Regions from separate parts of the Cellulomonas wangsupingiae genome, predicted to be linked through region 1. Evidence: riboswitches for the same ligand, from Rfam matches in the RefSeq annotation. Region 1 holds a riboswitch; the other holds the start of a gene.
What was found. A riboswitch is a leader RNA that binds a small molecule or an ion and turns the genes downstream of it on or off. The one in region 1 is predicted to bind cyclic di-GMP.
Positions count from the first base shown of each region.

Region 2: it holds a riboswitch for cyclic di-GMP, as region 1 does, so the genes downstream of both, NP075_RS11355 (BldC family transcriptional regulator) here and NP075_RS00240 (DUF7793 family protein) in region 1, are expected to answer to the same signal.

Region 1 is NZ_CP101989.1:51,110-58,821, forward strand. Features, by position in the region: gene NP075_RS00215 (helix-turn-helix transcriptional regulator) at 1-733, shown strand, start outside; gene NP075_RS00220 (phosphoenolpyruvate carboxykinase (GTP)) at 730-2,553, opposite strand; gene NP075_RS00225 (hypothetical protein) at 2,757-2,963, opposite strand; gene yiaA (inner membrane protein YiaA) at 3,340-3,801, shown strand; gene NP075_RS00235 (diguanylate cyclase domain-containing protein) at 3,821-4,636, opposite strand; gene NP075_RS00240 (DUF7793 family protein) at 4,642-5,028, opposite strand; cyclic di-GMP riboswitch class I at 5,143-5,217, opposite strand; gene NP075_RS00245 (NINE protein) at 5,381-5,869, shown strand; gene NP075_RS00250 (thiamine pyrophosphate-requiring protein) at 5,895-7,664, opposite strand.
Region 2 is NZ_CP101989.1:2,436,643-2,444,354, reverse strand. Features, by position in the region: gene NP075_RS11375 (phosphatase PAP2 family protein) at 1-555, opposite strand, end outside; gene NP075_RS11370 (phosphatase PAP2 family protein) at 597-1,307, opposite strand; tRNA gene NP075_RS11365 (tRNA-Ile) at 1,363-1,436, opposite strand; gene NP075_RS11360 (DUF1206 domain-containing protein) at 1,571-2,353, shown strand; cyclic di-GMP riboswitch class I at 2,433-2,507, shown strand; gene NP075_RS11355 (BldC family transcriptional regulator) at 2,527-2,748, shown strand; gene def (peptide deformylase) at 2,906-3,394, shown strand; gene NP075_RS11345 (DUF3145 domain-containing protein) at 3,543-4,043, shown strand; gene NP075_RS11340 (hypothetical protein) at 4,472-4,852, opposite strand; gene NP075_RS11335 (beta-ketoacyl-[acyl-carrier-protein] synthase family protein) at 4,885-6,129, opposite strand; gene NP075_RS11330 (acyl carrier protein) at 6,216-6,464, opposite strand; gene NP075_RS11325 (beta-ketoacyl-ACP synthase III) at 6,544-7,548, opposite strand; gene NP075_RS11320 (ACP S-malonyltransferase) at 7,545-7,712, opposite strand, start outside.

The sequences.
Region 1 (7,712 bases):
GCTGGGGCACTCCGAGCCCGTCGACTACGCGGACTTCCTGCGCCAGCGCGTGGAGGCGAACTACCTGGCCGCGGCGCTGATGATCCCGGAGGCGTCGGCCGTGGCGTTCCTCGGCGAGGCCAAGGCCGAGCGGCGGCTGTCGGTGGAGGACCTGCGCGACACCTACGCCGTGCCGTACGAGACGGCGGCCCACCGCTTCACCAACCTCGCCACGCGGCACCTGCAGATCCCGGTGCACTTCATGAAGGTCCACGAGGGCGGCACGCTGCACAAGGCGTACGAGAACGACGGCGTCGTGTTCCCGTCGGACCCGCTGGGGGCGATCGAGGGGCAGCCCGTGTGCCGGCAGTGGACGGCGCGCGTGGTGTTCACGCTCGACGACCGGTTCAGCCCGTACTACCAGTACACGGACACGTCGTCGGGCACCTTCTGGTGCACGTCGCGCGTGCAGGGGTCCTCCCAGGGTGCCTTCTCCGTGAGCGTCGGGACGCCCTTCGCGCACGTCCGCTGGTTCCGCGGGCGCGAGACGACGGAGCGCTCGGCGTCGCGCTGCCCGGACGCGTCGTGCTGCCGGGAGGCGCCCCGCGCGCTCGCGAGCCGCTGGGAGGACCAGGCGTTCCCGAGCGCGCGGCCGCACGCGTCGCTGCTGGCCGCGCTGCCGGTGGGCGTGTTCCCCGGCGTGGACCAGACCGAGGTGTACGAGTTCCTCGAGCGGCACGCGCCTCGGTCCTAGGCCCGCCAGAGGCGCTGCTCGACATCGGTCAGCGCGTCCCGCACCGCGGCCGGCACGCGCTCCCCCACCTCGTCGAACCAGGCAGCGGTGCGCGCCACCTCCTGGCGCCACGCATCCGTCGGCACGTCCAGCAGCGCTGCGAGCCCGTCGTCGTCGACGTCCGTCCCGGTGACGTCGAGCGCGCCCGGGGCGGGCACCAGGCCGACGGGCGTGTCGACCGCGGCCGACGACCCGTCGAGCCGTCCCAGCGCCCACGCCAGTACGCGGACGTTGTCCCCGAACCCCGGCCACAGGTACCGCCCGTCGGCGTCGGTGCGGAACCAGTTGACGCAGAACACCGCGGGCGCGCCGGCCCCCAGCCGCTCGCCGACGCGCAGCCAGTGCGCCCAGTGGTCGGCCACGTGGTACCCGCAGAACGGCAGCATGGCGAACGGGTCGCGCCGCAGCTCACCGACGGTGCCCTCGGCGGCCGCGGTCTGCTCGGAGGACACGGTGGCGCCCAGCAGCACCCCGTGCGCCCAGTCGCGCGCCTGCACCACCAGGGGCACGGTCGACGGACGACGGCCCCCGAACAGGATCGCGTCGACGGGCACGCCCTCGGGGTCGTCCCAGTCCGGGGCGATCGTCGGGCAGCGGTCCGCGCGGACCGTGAACCGGGAGTTCGGGTGGGCGGCGGGCCGGCCCGCGTCGGGCGTCCAGTCCTGGCCCCGCCAGTCGACGAGGTGGGCCGGCGGCTCGGGCGTCAGGCCCTCCCACCACACGTCGCCGTCGTCGGTCAGCGCGACGTTCGTGAAGATCGTGTCGCTCGCGACCATCTCGACCGCGGCGGGGTTGGTGCGCGGCCCCGTGCCGGGGGCGACGCCGAAGAACCCGGCCTCGGGGTTGATGGCCCGCAGCCGCCCGTCGGGCCCCGGCCGCATCCACGCGATGTCGTCGCCGATCGTCTGCGCCGTCCAGCCGGGCAGCGTCGGGCTGAGCATCGCCAGGTTCGTCTTGCCGCACGCCGACGGGAAGGCCGCGGCGACGTGGAAGGCGCGCCCCTGCGGTGACGTCAGCCGCAGCAGCAGCATGTGCTCGGCGAGCCAGCCCTCGTCGCGGCCCATGACGGACGCGATCCGCAGCGCGAAGCACTTCTTGCCCAGCAGCGCGTTGCCGCCGTACCCGGAGCCGTACGACCAGATCTCGCGGGTCTCGGGGAAGTGCACGACGTACTTGGTGGGGTTGCACGGCCACGGCACGTCGTCGTCGCCCGGTGCCAGGGGTGCGCCGACGCTGTGGACGGCCGGGACGAACGCGCCGTCGGACCCGAGGTGCTCCAGCACGGCCGTCCCCACGCGCGTCATCAGGTGCATGCTCACCGCGACGTACGGGGAGTCCGTCAGCTCCACGCCGTACTCGGCGAGCGGTGAGCCGACCGCACCCATCGCGAACGGCACGACGTACATGGTCCGCCCGCGCATCGAGCCGGCGAAGACGCCGCGCAGCTCAGCCCGCATCGCGGCGGGGTCGCGCCAGTTGTTCGTCGGGCCGGCGTCCGCCTCGCGCTGCGAGCAGATGAAGGTGCGGCTCTCGACGCGCGCCACGTCGTCCGGCGCGGAGCGCGCCAGGAAGCTGCGGGGACGGCGCTGCGGGTCCAGCCGCACGAACGTGCCCTGGGCGACGAGCAGCTCGCACAGCCGCGCGTACTCCTCGGGCGAGCCGTCGCACCAGACGACCTCGTCGGGCAGCGTCAGCGCCGCCGTCGCCGCGACCCAGGCGCGCAGGTCCGCGTGGGGCGTCGGGGCGTAGGTCGCCGTGGCCGGGGTCTCGAGCGTCGTCATCGTCCGTCCCTTCCCGTGCGGCACGGCGTCGCCGCCGTGGCCGTGGTCCGTGCAGATGCGGCACCGCACCGGAGCCGCATCTCCACCGTGGACCCGCGGGAGCGCCGCGGCGAGTCGCGCGGGGGGAGAAGTCCGGGGGATCTTCCCGGCAGCGGAAGAGGACGGGGCAGCGGCGCACGTCGCGGACCTGGTGCGGCCGGTCGTCAGCGAGGCGCCAACGCACCCCGGACGTCGGCGTCCGCCGCGCGCAACCACGCAGCGCTGCTCAGGACGTCGACGTCGTGCGCGAGCCCGTCGGGGTCGGTGCTCGTGAGCAGGACCGCGGCGCCGAGCCGGACGTCGGCACCCGCGTTGCCGTCGCGCCCCACCCGCAAGACGTGCACGTCGACGTCGATGCCGAGGTCGCCCACCCTCGACGGTGGTCGGCGTGCTGTCGCCGCGGCAGTACCTGCTCGGTCTGCCGGCCACCTTCGTGCTGTACCTGGCAGGGGCCGTGCTGCCCGCCATGGTGTTCGTGTACGCCCTCACCGGCTCCACCGCGACGACCGTGGTCCTCGGCGGCGTCACCTGCACGGCCCTGCACGCCCGGGGACGCCCGGACGGTGCTCAGCACGCCGTCCGACGCGCTGCTGTCCACGGTCTTCCTGTTCTTCGTCTACTTCACCCCGCGCACGACGGACGCATCCGGGTGCCGGGACGCCCAGGTCCTTGCGGCCGGAGCCCTGGCCCGGGACCATCGTCCGACTGCCGGCAGGGTGCCGGCGCCCCGACCACCGGAGTGCCCCCATGTCGCAGCACCCCGTCCCCGCCCGACCCACCGCCGCATTCGTCGGCGCGTCGTGGGTGGCCCTGATCATCGCCGTCAGCGCGTTCGCCATCGGCCTGTGGAACGCGAAGATGCTGCTGTCCGAGAAGGGCTTCTACGGCACGCTCCTGCTGCTCGGCCTGTACTCGGCGATCGCGCTGCAGAAGTCCGTCCGGGACCGCGCCGAGGGCGTGCCCGTCACCGGGATCTTCCTCGGGCTGTCCTGGAGCATGGTCCTGGTGTCCCTGCTGCTCGTGGCCGTGGGCCTGGTCAACTCGACGCTGACGCTGTCGGAGAAGGGCTTCTACGGGCTCGGCTACACGATGGCGCTGTTCGCCGTCATCGCCGTGCAGAAGAACATCCGCGACCTGGCCGCGGCCGGGCCCGCGCCGCGTCCGACGCCCGCCGAGCCGGAGGTGCAGGCGACCGTCTGGCACCAGTGACCGGCGCGGCCGCTGACGGTCATGCCGGCAGCGAGGGCCGGGACGCTCCACCGTCGACGAACATCGGCTCGCCGTGGCGCTCCCTGCTGTAGAGGACGCACGTCCCTCGGCCGCTGCGCTTCGCGTCGTACATCGCCGCATCGGCCGCGGCGACGATGGCGTCGGGCGTGGTGAGCGCGTCCGACCCCACGGCCACGCCGATGCTGGTCGTCGTCGTGCGTCGGTGCGGCCCGAGGTCGTACGGTGCCCGGAGCCTGTCGTGGACGCGGTGCGCCACGGCCAGCGCCGCCTCCGCCGTGGGGATCTCGTCGAGCAGGACGAGGAACTCGTCCCCGCCCACCCGGGCGGCGACGTCCCCTGCTCGCAGCTCGTCCGTGAGGCGTCGCGCCATCTCGACGAGCAGCTGGTCACCGGCGGCGTGGCCGAGGGTGTCGTTCACCGTCTTGAAGTCGTCCACGTCGAGGAACAGGACGGCGACGTCGCTCCCGCGCGGACCCGCGCCGTTCAGGCCGTGGGCGAACCGCTCCCAGAAGGCCGCGCGGTTCGCCAGCCCGGTCAGGTCGTCGTGGAGCGCTCGGCGGCGCAGCTCGCGGGTGGCGATCGCGAGCTCGGCCGTGCGTTCGGCGATGCGGTCCTCGATCTCCCGGTACGTCGCCTCGAGCTCCTCACCGAGCGAGTTCACGCCGGCCGCGACGGCGTCGACGATGTCGCCGGCCCGGCCGACCGTCGCACGGGCGTCGAACCGCAGGGCGGCGAACTCCTGGATGACGTGGACGACCTCCTCGAGGCGGCCCGCCAGGTCCGGAGCGGCGTGGGCCTCCGGTGACACGGCCATCGCCGTCAGACCAGCCGTGACCGGAGCCACTCGGCGGCGGCGTCCGCGTCGTCGAACAGCCGCGTGGGCACCTCCGGCCTGCTCACGTTGATGAAGAACGTCGCCATCATGCGACTGAGCGGGTTCCCGACGAGCAGGGCGACGGCGGACACGATCTCCTGGCGGCGGACGAACTCCATCCGCGCCGCCCGGTCCTGCGGGCCGGCGTCCGTCGTGTGCACCAGGAGCGGTGCGGCCCGACCACCGGTGAGACCGCTCATCGCCTCGATCGCCGCGACCGCGTCCTCGAGGCCCGACGGCACGTGCGGGGTCCAGGTGAGCTCCACCACGCCGTCCGACCGGAGCCACATGCGGAACTTCTCGTGGGTGAACACGGCCACCTCGTCGCTCACCGGGTCACCGCCCGGCTCGCGGTGCGTGTGCGGGTGACGTGGCGACGCTCGCGCGGCCAGGTCGGCCGGGCGTCGGCCCGGGTCGTGGGCAGGCTGATCACAGGTGCTCCCTCGTTCGGCGGCCCGGCTGACCGCGTGGGTCCCGTGGCTTTGCGTCCCCGCCTCGCGACGGGTTTGCCTTTTCGTCTTCCCAGGGGCATCGGCCCGGTGAGGGTGCTCCATGAGAGGAATCACCCGGTGCCGAGGGGTGGCGCTCCGGGAGAACCTGCCCGGCCGGCCGGGCAGGCGCTTGGGCGATCCGGGACGCGGGCATACCCTCGGGAGGATCCGCCACGCACCCGCGGGAGCATCCGTGACCGACACGATCGACCGGACCGACCTGGGACTCGACGACGACGACGTCGGCGAGCGGCCCGTCGTGACGCGTCGACCGCTGCACGCGCCGCCCCCGCCCTTCCAGCCGCTGTCGAGCACCGTGCGTTACCCGCCGGGGCCGGTGGCCGACGTCGAGGACGTCGTGACGGAGCCGGTGGCGCCCGCGCCCCGACGGCTCGCGCGGGTGCTGGCCCCGTGGGCGAGGGTGCGGCCGTGGACGCGGTCGCGCGTCGTCGCCGGGCTGCTGGGGGTGTTCCTCGGCGGCCTGGGGCTGCACCGCCTGTACCTCGGCTACTGGCGCCGCGGTCTGACGATGCTGGCGGTCACGGTGGTGGGCGGCTTCCTCACGCTGGGGATCGCCGCCGTCGTCATGGGGGTGTGGGGCTTCGCCGAAGGGCTGCTGGTGCTGACCGTGCGGCGCGGGCGCTTCGCGCACGACGCCCGCGGGCGGCCGCTGCGCGGCTGACGGGACGGCCCGGGCGCCCTCGGCATCAGCCCTCGTGGGCGCGCTGCTCGCGCACCCGCTGCGCGGCACGCTCGTTGCCCGGCTCCTGGGCGATGCCGCGCAGCATCTGCTCGACCTTCTCCTCCGGCTGGCGGGGTGCCAGCAGCGGCACGTCGGGGTCGACCACGGCCTCGACGAGCACCGGGCGGTCGGCCGCCATCGCGCGGCGCCACGCGTGGTCCAGCTCCTGAGGGCTGCGCACGGTGATGCCGACGAGCCCGAGCAACTCGGCGTAGCCGGCGTACGGGAACACCGGCACCCGTTGCGACGTCTCGAACCGCGGGTCGCCCTCCATCTCCCGCTGCTCCCACGTCACCTCCGCGAGGTCGCCGTTGTGCAGCACGAGGACGACGAACCGCGGGTCCGCCCAGTCCCGCCAGCGGGCCGCGACGGTGATCAGCTCGGACAGGCCGTTCATCTGCATCGCCCCGTCCCCGGCCAGCGCGACCACCGGGCGGTCCGGGTGCAGCAGCTTCGCGGCGATCCCGTACGGCATCGCCGAACCCATCGACGCCAGCGTGCTCGACAGGTGAGCGGGCACGCCCGGTGGCAGCCGTAGGTGCCGGGCGTACCAGTAGGTGACGGAGCCGACGTCGACCGCGACCTGCGCGTCCGCCGGCAGGTGGCCGCTCAGCTCGCGCACCACGAGCTCGGGGTTGAGAGGGTCGGCGGGCAGCCGCACCCGCTGCTCGGCCACGTCGTGCCACTCCCGGACCGCGACCTCGACCTCCGAGCGCCACCCCGTGCGCTCGGGCAGCAGCGGCAGCAGCGCGTCCAGGGTGTCGGCGGCGTCCCCGACGAGCGCGACCTCGGCCGGGTACTTGGTGCCGATGTTGCGGCCCGTCACGTCGACCTGCACGGCACGCGCCTGACCCGGGGCCGGGTAGAACTCCGTCCACGGGTCATTGCTCCCGACGATCAGCAGCGTGTCGCAGCGGGACATCAGGTCCGCCGACGCGGTGGTCCCCAGGTGCCCCATGACGCCGCAGTGGTACGGCAGCGACTCGTCGAGCAGCGGCTTGCCCAGCAGCGACGTGGTGAGTCCGGCGCCCAGCCGCTCGACGACCCGGCGCACCTGGTCCGTCGCGCCCGCGGCGCCCTGGCCGACGAGCACCGCGACGCGCTCGCCGGCGGCCAGCAGGTCGGCCGCTCGCCGCAGGTCGTCCTGGCGCGGCACCGCGTGCCCTCGGGCGAACGCGGTGGACGAGCTGACCAGCCCGTGCGCATGCTGATCACCGTCGGGCAGGTCGGCCTTCTGCACGTCGTGCGGCACGATCACGCACGCCGGGCCGGAGGTCGCCAGGGCGGTGCGGAACGCGGCGTCCAGGACGTGCGGCAGCTGCTCGGGGGAGACGACGGTCTGCACGTACTGGGCGCAGACGTCCTTGAACAGCGTGTGCAGGTCGACCTCCTGCAGGTAGCCGCTGCCCAGGGCCGTGCTCACGATCTGGCCGACGATCGCCACGACGGGCTTGCGGTCGAGCTTGGCGTCGTACAGGCCGTTGAGCAGGTGGATGGCGCCCGGGCCCTGCGTCGCGAGGCAGACGCCGACGCCGCCGCCGTACTTGGCGTGCCCCGTGGCCATGAACGCGGCCATCTCCTCGTGCCGCGCGGTCACGAGCTCGACGTCGGCCTCGCGCCGGTGCAGCGCCGCGAGGAGCGGGTCGATGCCGTCCCCGGCGAACCCGAAGACGCGGTCCACGCCCCACGCGGTCAGCCTCTGCACGATGCCGTCCGCCACCGTCGCCGCGCCCATGTCGGCTCCCGTCCTCGGGTGCGGCACCGCCGGGGCGGCCGGTGCCTG
Region 2 (7,712 bases), 1.7 Mb from region 1:
GAGCACGCACAGGACGGTCGCCGCCCAGCGGGCCACGGGGTGCGTGATGCGCTGGGCGCCGAAGGCCATGGTCAGGTAGAAGGCGGTCGCCGCGCCCGTGTGGCCGCTCGGGAAGCTCGACGTGGGCGGTGCGTGGTCGAGGTGCTCGACCTCGGGACGCTCCCGGCCCACGACGAGCGCGGAGGTGAGGAAGATCACGGCCTGCACCGCCACCGCCAGGCCGGGGATGATCGCGTACCACCACTGCCTCGTGCGCCACCAGATCAGGGCCATGGCCAGGAGACAGGCACCGATGAGGAACTCGGTCTGCCCGATCGCGGAGAGCACCGTCGTGACGGCGTCGAGCGCGGGTGTCCGCTGCGTGACGAACCACTCGTTGATCGAGGCCTCGGCCGGCAGGCCGCCCAGCGGGCCGGTGACGAGCAGGCCGGTGCCGACGACGACGCACCACAGCGCGGCGGCCGGCAGCAGGACGCGCCGCACGAGATCGCGGCGCACCTGCCGGCCGTCCGGCCTGCTGGTGTCGATCTCGTAGCGGTGCCAGAACGCGTGCACAGGTCCTCCGGGGGTCGGGGTCGCGAGGACCTCGGGCGGGATCACGGGGAGTCGGCGGCGGTCGGGGTGGCGGCCGGCGCGCGGCCGCCTGCGGGCGCGGCGGCACGGTGGCGGAAGCCGACGAACGACGCGGCGGCGATGGCGGTGCCCAGGACGATGCCCGCGACGACGTCGGTCGGGTGGTGGACACCCAGCAGCACCCGGTCGGCGGCGGTCGCGAGGACCAGGACCCCGGCCGTCGTCGGGACGACCACGCGCGCCGTGCGCCCGAGGACCGGCCACACCAGCACGGTGAGCGCCACGGCGACCACGGTCGTGTTCGTGGCGTGCCCGGACGGGAAGCTCGAGCCGGGGACGTGGGCGACCGCGTCGTCGATCACCGGCCGCGTGCGCTGGACGAGGCCCTTGGCGGCGAGCTGCAGCACCCACCCGGCGGCGACGGTCGTCGCGGCCCACACGACCCGGTCGTGCAGTCGGTGGCGGCGCCAGGCCCAGACGCCCACCGCGGGCACGAGCACCAGGTTCAGCCAGCGGGCAGCGAAGACCTCCTGCCAGACGAGGAGCACGGTCCGCAGGGTGGGCGACCGGCGCGTGACGTCGGTCGCCCCGACGACCGCGGCCTCGTCGAGTCGCACCAGGGTGCCCGACTCGCCGCGCACCACGACGGCCAGCACGACGACGGGGAGCGTGACGGCGGCGCCCAGCGCGGCGGCCCGCAGCAGGGCGCGGCGACGGTCGCGGGCGGCGAGCATGGCGAGACAGTAGGGGTGGCCCGCGGGTCCCGCACGCCGGGCGTGCGGACGTCGGTGGGCCAGGTGGGGCTTGAACCCACGACCGACGGATTATGAGTCCGCTGCTCTGACCGACTGAGCTACTGGCCCGCGGACGGCAGCCTACCGACGCGCTCGGCCGGGCAGCCCGGCCCTGCGGATGCCGACCACGCCGGTCGCTGCCACCATCACTGCGGGTACCGACGCGCGTCGGAGGGTGGGGGAGCCCGCGTCGAGGAGGTGACATGGCCACGATCGCGACGTCGTCCCGGCAGGGCGCGTGGGAGCTGGGCGCACGGGCGGGGTACGCCGCCAGCGGGCTGGTGCACGTGCTCATCGGGGTGCTGGCGGCACAGCTGGCGGTGGGCTCCTCGGGTGGGAGCGCCGACCAGTCGGGGGCGTTCTCCGAGATCGCGAGCACGCCGTTCGGCACCGTGGTGCTCTGGATCACCGTCGTGGCCTTCGCGGCGCTCGGTGCCTGGTACGCCGCCGCGGCCGTCAGCGGCGCGGCGGGCCGGACGTCCGACCGTGCCAAGGCGGGCGGCAAGGCCGTGATGTACCTCGCGCTGGGGGCCACCGCGTTCGCGTTCGCGCGCGGCTCCGGCACGGGCAGCGGCAGCCAGACGTCGTCCATGACGGCCGAGCTGATGCAGGCGCCGGGCGGGCGCTTCCTGGTCGGCGCCGTCGGTCTGGGGACCATCGCCGTCGCCGCGTACCACGTGCACAAGGGGCTGCGGCGTCGCTTCCTGCAGGACCTGCGCCGGCTGCCGGCCGGCACCGCCGGCCGCGTCGCCGAGCGGGCCGGGATCGTGGGCTACGTGGCGAAGGGTGTCGCGCTGGGCATCGTCGGTGCCCTGTTCGTCGTGGCGGCCGTCCACGCCGACGCGCAGGAGGCCACGGGTCTCGACGGCGCGCTGCAGACGTTGCGCGACGCCCCGGGCGGCCCGGTCCTGCTGCTGCTCGTGGCGCTCGGGCTCGTCGCTTTCGGGGCATATTGTGGCGTGAGGTCCCGCTTCGGCAGGCTGTGACTTTTCACCCGCTCCGGACAGATCTGGCACGGCGGCGGTTCTTGCACAGTTGTCCAGTTCGGGGCATAGTTGGGGATGTCAGCGACAACGGCAAACCCGCCGCGAGGTGGGGACGCAAAGCCACGGGGCCCTCTGGGCCAGCCGAGCTACCGAACGACGAAGGAGTACCAGCCATGGCTGTTCACACGTCCCACGAGGCCCCTCTCACGCAGGGCTCGCTGCTCACCCCGGGTGAGGTCGCGGTGCTGTTCCGCGTCGACCCGAAGACGGTGACGCGGTGGGCGCAGGCCGGCAAGCTGTCCGCGGTCCGGACGCTCGGTGGGCACCGCCGCTTCCACGAGGCCGAGGTCCGTCAGCTCCTGACCGGCGTCCCGCAGCAGCGCGCAGGGGAGTGACCTGCGCCGTCGGAGACGACGGAGCCACGACACGACATGACGCCGGCGGTGACCCTGGTCACCGCCGGCGTCATGTCGTCTGCGCACCGTCGGCGTGCCGGCGCCCCAGCCGCGACGGGCGACCCGTGCGGTCCGTCCGACGTGAAAGGATCGGGGCATGGCCCTGCGTGAGATCCGCATCGTCGGTGACCCCGTCCTTCGCACGCCCTGCGACCCGATCGCGACCGTCGACGACCGCGTCCGCTCGCTCGTCGAGGACCTGCTCGAGACCGTGGACATGGAGGGGCGGGCCGGGCTCGCGGCCAACCAGATCGGCGTCGGCCTGCGGGCGTTCTCCTGGAACATCGACGACGAGGTCGGCTACGTGCTGAACCCCGTGATCGTGGAGCTGTCCGAGGACGAGTACCAGGACGGCGACGAGGGCTGCCTCTCGGTGCCCGGCCTGTGGTACCCGACGCACCGCGCCTGGTACGCGCGCGTCGTCGGCACCGACCTCGACGGCCGCGAGGTCGTGGTGGAGGGCACGGAGCTCATGGCGCGCTGCCTGCAGCACGAGGTGGACCACCTCGACGGGATGCTGTACCTCGACCGGCTGGAGCGCTCCGTGCGCAAGAAGGCGATGCGCGCGATCCGCGAGCAGCTCTGAGCCGGTTCCGCGCGTCCGCTGGACCTGCGGTGACGCATGGGGCATCCTGTGCCGTGCACGCCGCGTGCGAGAAGCTGCGCCGTGATGGCTCCCGTCGGGGACGAGGTCGTTGGGGAAGGCGACCCTCGAACCCATCCGGGAGGACCACATGGCCGGTGCCGTCACCCGCGGTGTACTTTTCGTGCACTCTGCGCCGCGCGCTCTGTGCCCCCACGTCGAGTGGGCGGCAGGCAACGCGCTGGGCGCACGCGTGAGCCTGGACTGGACGTCGCAGCCGGCCGGTCCGAGCTTCTACCGCGCTGAGCTCTCGTGGCAGGCCGCGCCCGGCACGGGCGCACGGCTCGCCTCCGCCCTGCGCGGGTGGGCGCACCTGCGGTACGAGGTGACCGAGGAGCCCAGCGCCGGTGTCGACGGGTCCCGCTGGAGCCACACGCCCGAGCTCGGGATCTTCCACGCCGCGACGGACGTGCACGGCAACGTCGTCGTCCCCGAGGACCGGATCCGTGCGGCGCTGGAGCACGCCGCTGACCCGGAGCGGCTGCGCGCCGAGCTCGACCTCGCGCTCGGCCAGGCCTGGGACGACGAGCTCGAGCCCTTCCGCTACGCGGGCGCCGGAGCGCCCGTGCGCTGGCTGCACCGCGTCGGCTGACCTCGTCGTCGGCGAGGGCGGGCGGCTCGCCGTGCGGGTGGGCGGGCCGCCCGCCCGCGTGGTGAATCGTTTCCTATCTCCCGCGCGGGTTCGGCGCGCGAGGCGTCCTCCGCTACCGTCCCTCCCACGCGCCGGGTCCGCCGGGTGCGTCGACAGCCATCCGGGTGAGACGGACCGCAGGCGGGGTGCGTCTGTCGCCTGCGGAGGACGCCGATGCCCGGCTGACGAGCCTCGCCGGCGTGGTCGCGACGTGGGTGGTCGGCGAGCGGGCGATGGTCGCCGACGGTCTCCCGACCGCGCTCTTCCTCGCCGACCCCGACGTCCTGCAGGGCGTCGCCGAGCACACGTACGTGCAGCTGCGCGCCGACGGCAGCGCACGCGTAGCGCTCGCGCTGCCGGGCGAGGTGTCGGCGACGCGCGCGGCCGGGCTACGACCCCCGCAGGAGCGTGTGCAGCCCGTTCACGAGCGCCACGGTCGCGGACGCGCCGTACGCGGCAGCGCCGAGGAAGTACCCCGTCGACTTCCAGACCTGGCTCGACCTGTGCTCGCCGACGCCGCGGCACACCAGGCCGCCGGCTCCCAGCACGACGACGAAGACCACGCCCACGGCCAGCTCGACGTCGTCACGCCCCACCCGTGAGATCACGACGGGCACGGCGATCACGAGCAGGACCAGGACGCCCAGCAGGACGACGCCCGCCCTGACGCGGTGCACCGTGCGCACCTCCGGGCCACCGACGAGCGCCTGGTCGAGCAGGCGCACCAGCGCCGAGGGTCGCGCGCCGTCGTCCTGCTGAGAGGTGCTCACCTGCCCGACGCTAGCGCGCCCGGAGGGAGCCGTCAGGCGGAGGTGACCACGAGAGCGACGTTGTGGCCGCCGAACCCGAACGAGTTGTTGATCGCGGCCACGGGTCCGGCCCGCAGCGCGCGGGGCTCGTCGCGCACCAGGTCGAGCACGAGCTCCGGGTCCGGGTTGGCCACGTTGATCGTGGGCGGCGCCGTGCGCTCGTGCAGCGCGAGGACGGTGAAGATCGTCTCCAGCGCGCCCGCCCCGCCGAGCAGGTGTCCCGTCATCGACTTGGTCGCCGAGAGCACGGCGTGGTCCGCGTCGTCGCCCAGGACCGCCCGGATCGACCGCGCCTCGATGAGGTCGCCGACCACGGTGGAGGTCGCGTGCGCGTTCACGTGGACGACGTCGGTCGTGGCGACGCCCGCGTCCGCGATCGCGGCGCGCATCGCCCGGATCTGCCCGTCGCCGGACGGCTCGGGGGAGGTGAGGTGGTAGCCGTCGGCCGACAGGCCCAGACCCGCGACCCGGCCGTAGACGCGCGCTCCACGGGCGGCGGCGTGCGCGGCGGACTCCAGGACCACCACGCCCGCGCCCTCACCGATCACGAACCCGTCGCGGTCGACGTCGTACGGGCGCGAGGCCCCGGCGGGGTCGTCGTTGCGGGTGGACAGCGTGCGGGACGCCGCGAAGGCGGCGATCGGCATGGGGTGGATCGTGGCCTCGGTCCCCCCGGCGACGACCACGTCGGCCCGGCCGTTGCGGATCATCTCGACGCCGTAGGCGATGGCCTCGGCGCCGGACGCGCACGCCGAGACGAGGGCGTGCGCACCGGCGCGGGCCCCCAGCTCCAGCGACACGTACGCGACCGGGGAGTTCGGCATGAGCATCGGCACGGTCATGGGCAGCACGCGTCGGCCGCCCTTCTCACGGAGCGTGTCCCAGCCGTCGAGCGTCGTCCAGATGCCACCGATCCCGGACGAGACGACCGCGCCGAGGCGGTCGCCGTCCACCTCGGGCGAGCCAGCGTCGGCCCACGCCTCGCGCGTCGCGATGATCGCGTACTGCGCGGACGGGTCCATGCGCTTGAGCTCGGGCCGGGGCAGCACCTGGTCGGCGGGGACCTTGAGCGTCGCCCCGAAGTTCACGGCGATGTCGTACCGCTCGGCCCAGTCGTTGTCGAAGGCGCGCGCGCCCGACTCGCCGGCGAGCGCGGCCTGCCACGTGCTCGGGACGTCACCACCGAGCGGGGTGGTGGCGCCCAGGCCGGTGACGACGACCTCGGGGACGGTGCTCATGGGTTCTCCTCGGTTCAGGCGGGCGGTGCGCACGGCCGTGAGGTCCTGCGCACCGCCCGGGTGCACGCGGGGTGCGGCGTGCAGGCTCAGGCCTGGGCGCCGGCGATGAAGCTCACGGCGTCGCCGACCGTGGCGAGGTTCTTGACCTCGTCGTCGGGGATGCGGACGTCGAACTTCTCCTCCGCGAGCGTGACGATCGTCATCATCGACAGCGAGTCGATGTCGAGGTCGTCGGTGAAGGACTTCTCGGGCAGGACGGAGTCGGTCGGCAGCCCCGTCTCCTCGCTGACGATCTCGGCCAGGCCGGCCAGGATCTCCTGCTCGCTGTGCGCCATCGGGTGTCTCCTCATGTCGGGTGGTGCAGGGACGTGCTGAACGGTACAGCCGGGGCGTGCGCCGGCCGGCGGGGGTGACTCAGGGCAGGACGACGACCTGGGCGGCGTAGACGAGACCGGCGCCGAAGCCGATCTGGAGCGCCAGCGCACCGGAGCCGACCTGGCCCTCGCGCAGCAGGCGCTCGGTGGCGAGCGGGATCGACGCCGCCGACGTGTTGCCGGTGTCGGCGATGTCGCGGCCCACCACGACGGTGTCCGGCAGCTTCAGCTGCTTGATCATCTGGTCGATGATCCGCATGTTCGCCTGGTGCGGGACGAACGCCTCGATGTCCTGCGGCGCGACGCCCGCGGCGTCCATGGCCTTCTGCGCGACCGGCGCCATCTGCCACACCGCCCACTTGAACACCGACTGGCCCTCCTGGCGCAGCGTGGGCCACCCCGCGCCCTCGTCACGCGTGGCGAGCCAGGAGTGCGTCTGCCCGATGGCGTGCGCCTGGCCGCCGTCCGAGCCCCAGACGGTCGGGCCGATCCCGGGCGTGTCGGACGGGCCGATGACGACCGCACCGGCACCGTCGCCGAGCAGGAACGAGATCGACCGGTCCGTGGGGTCCACGAACTCGCTCATCTTCTCCGCGCCGATGACCAGCACGTGCCGCGCCGTCCCGGCGCGCACGAGCGCGTCCGCCTGGCCGATGCCGTAGCAGTAGCCGGCGCAGGCCGCGGAGATGTCGAACGCGGCGGCCGGGGTCGCGCCGATGCGGTCCGCGACGACGGCGGCACCCGCCGGCGTCTGACGGAAGTAGGTGACGGTCGACAGGATGACGACGTCGATGTCCGCGCCCGTGAGCCCGGCGTCGGCCAGGGCGGCGCGGGCCGCCCCCTCGGCGAGGTCGAGCACGTCGGTGCCCTCGGCGGCACGCCGCCGGGTGACGATGCCGGTGCGCTGGCGGATCCACTCGTCGGAGGAGTCGATGGGCCCGACGAGGTCGTCGTTGGGGACCACGCGCTCACCGCGGACGCCGCCGAGGCCGAGGATGCGGGTGTGCGCGGGGCCGGTGGCCTGCGTCAGGGTCGGACGGGTCACGACTGGCTCTCCTGTGCGGTCAGGGGGGTCCCGGCGTGCCGACGGACGAGGTCGCGTGCGGCGTCGAGGTCGGCGGGGGACTTCAGGGCGAGGGTCTCGACGCCGGGCAGCGTACGCCGCGCCAGGCCGGTCAGGACACCGCCCGGGGCGACCTCCAGGAGGGC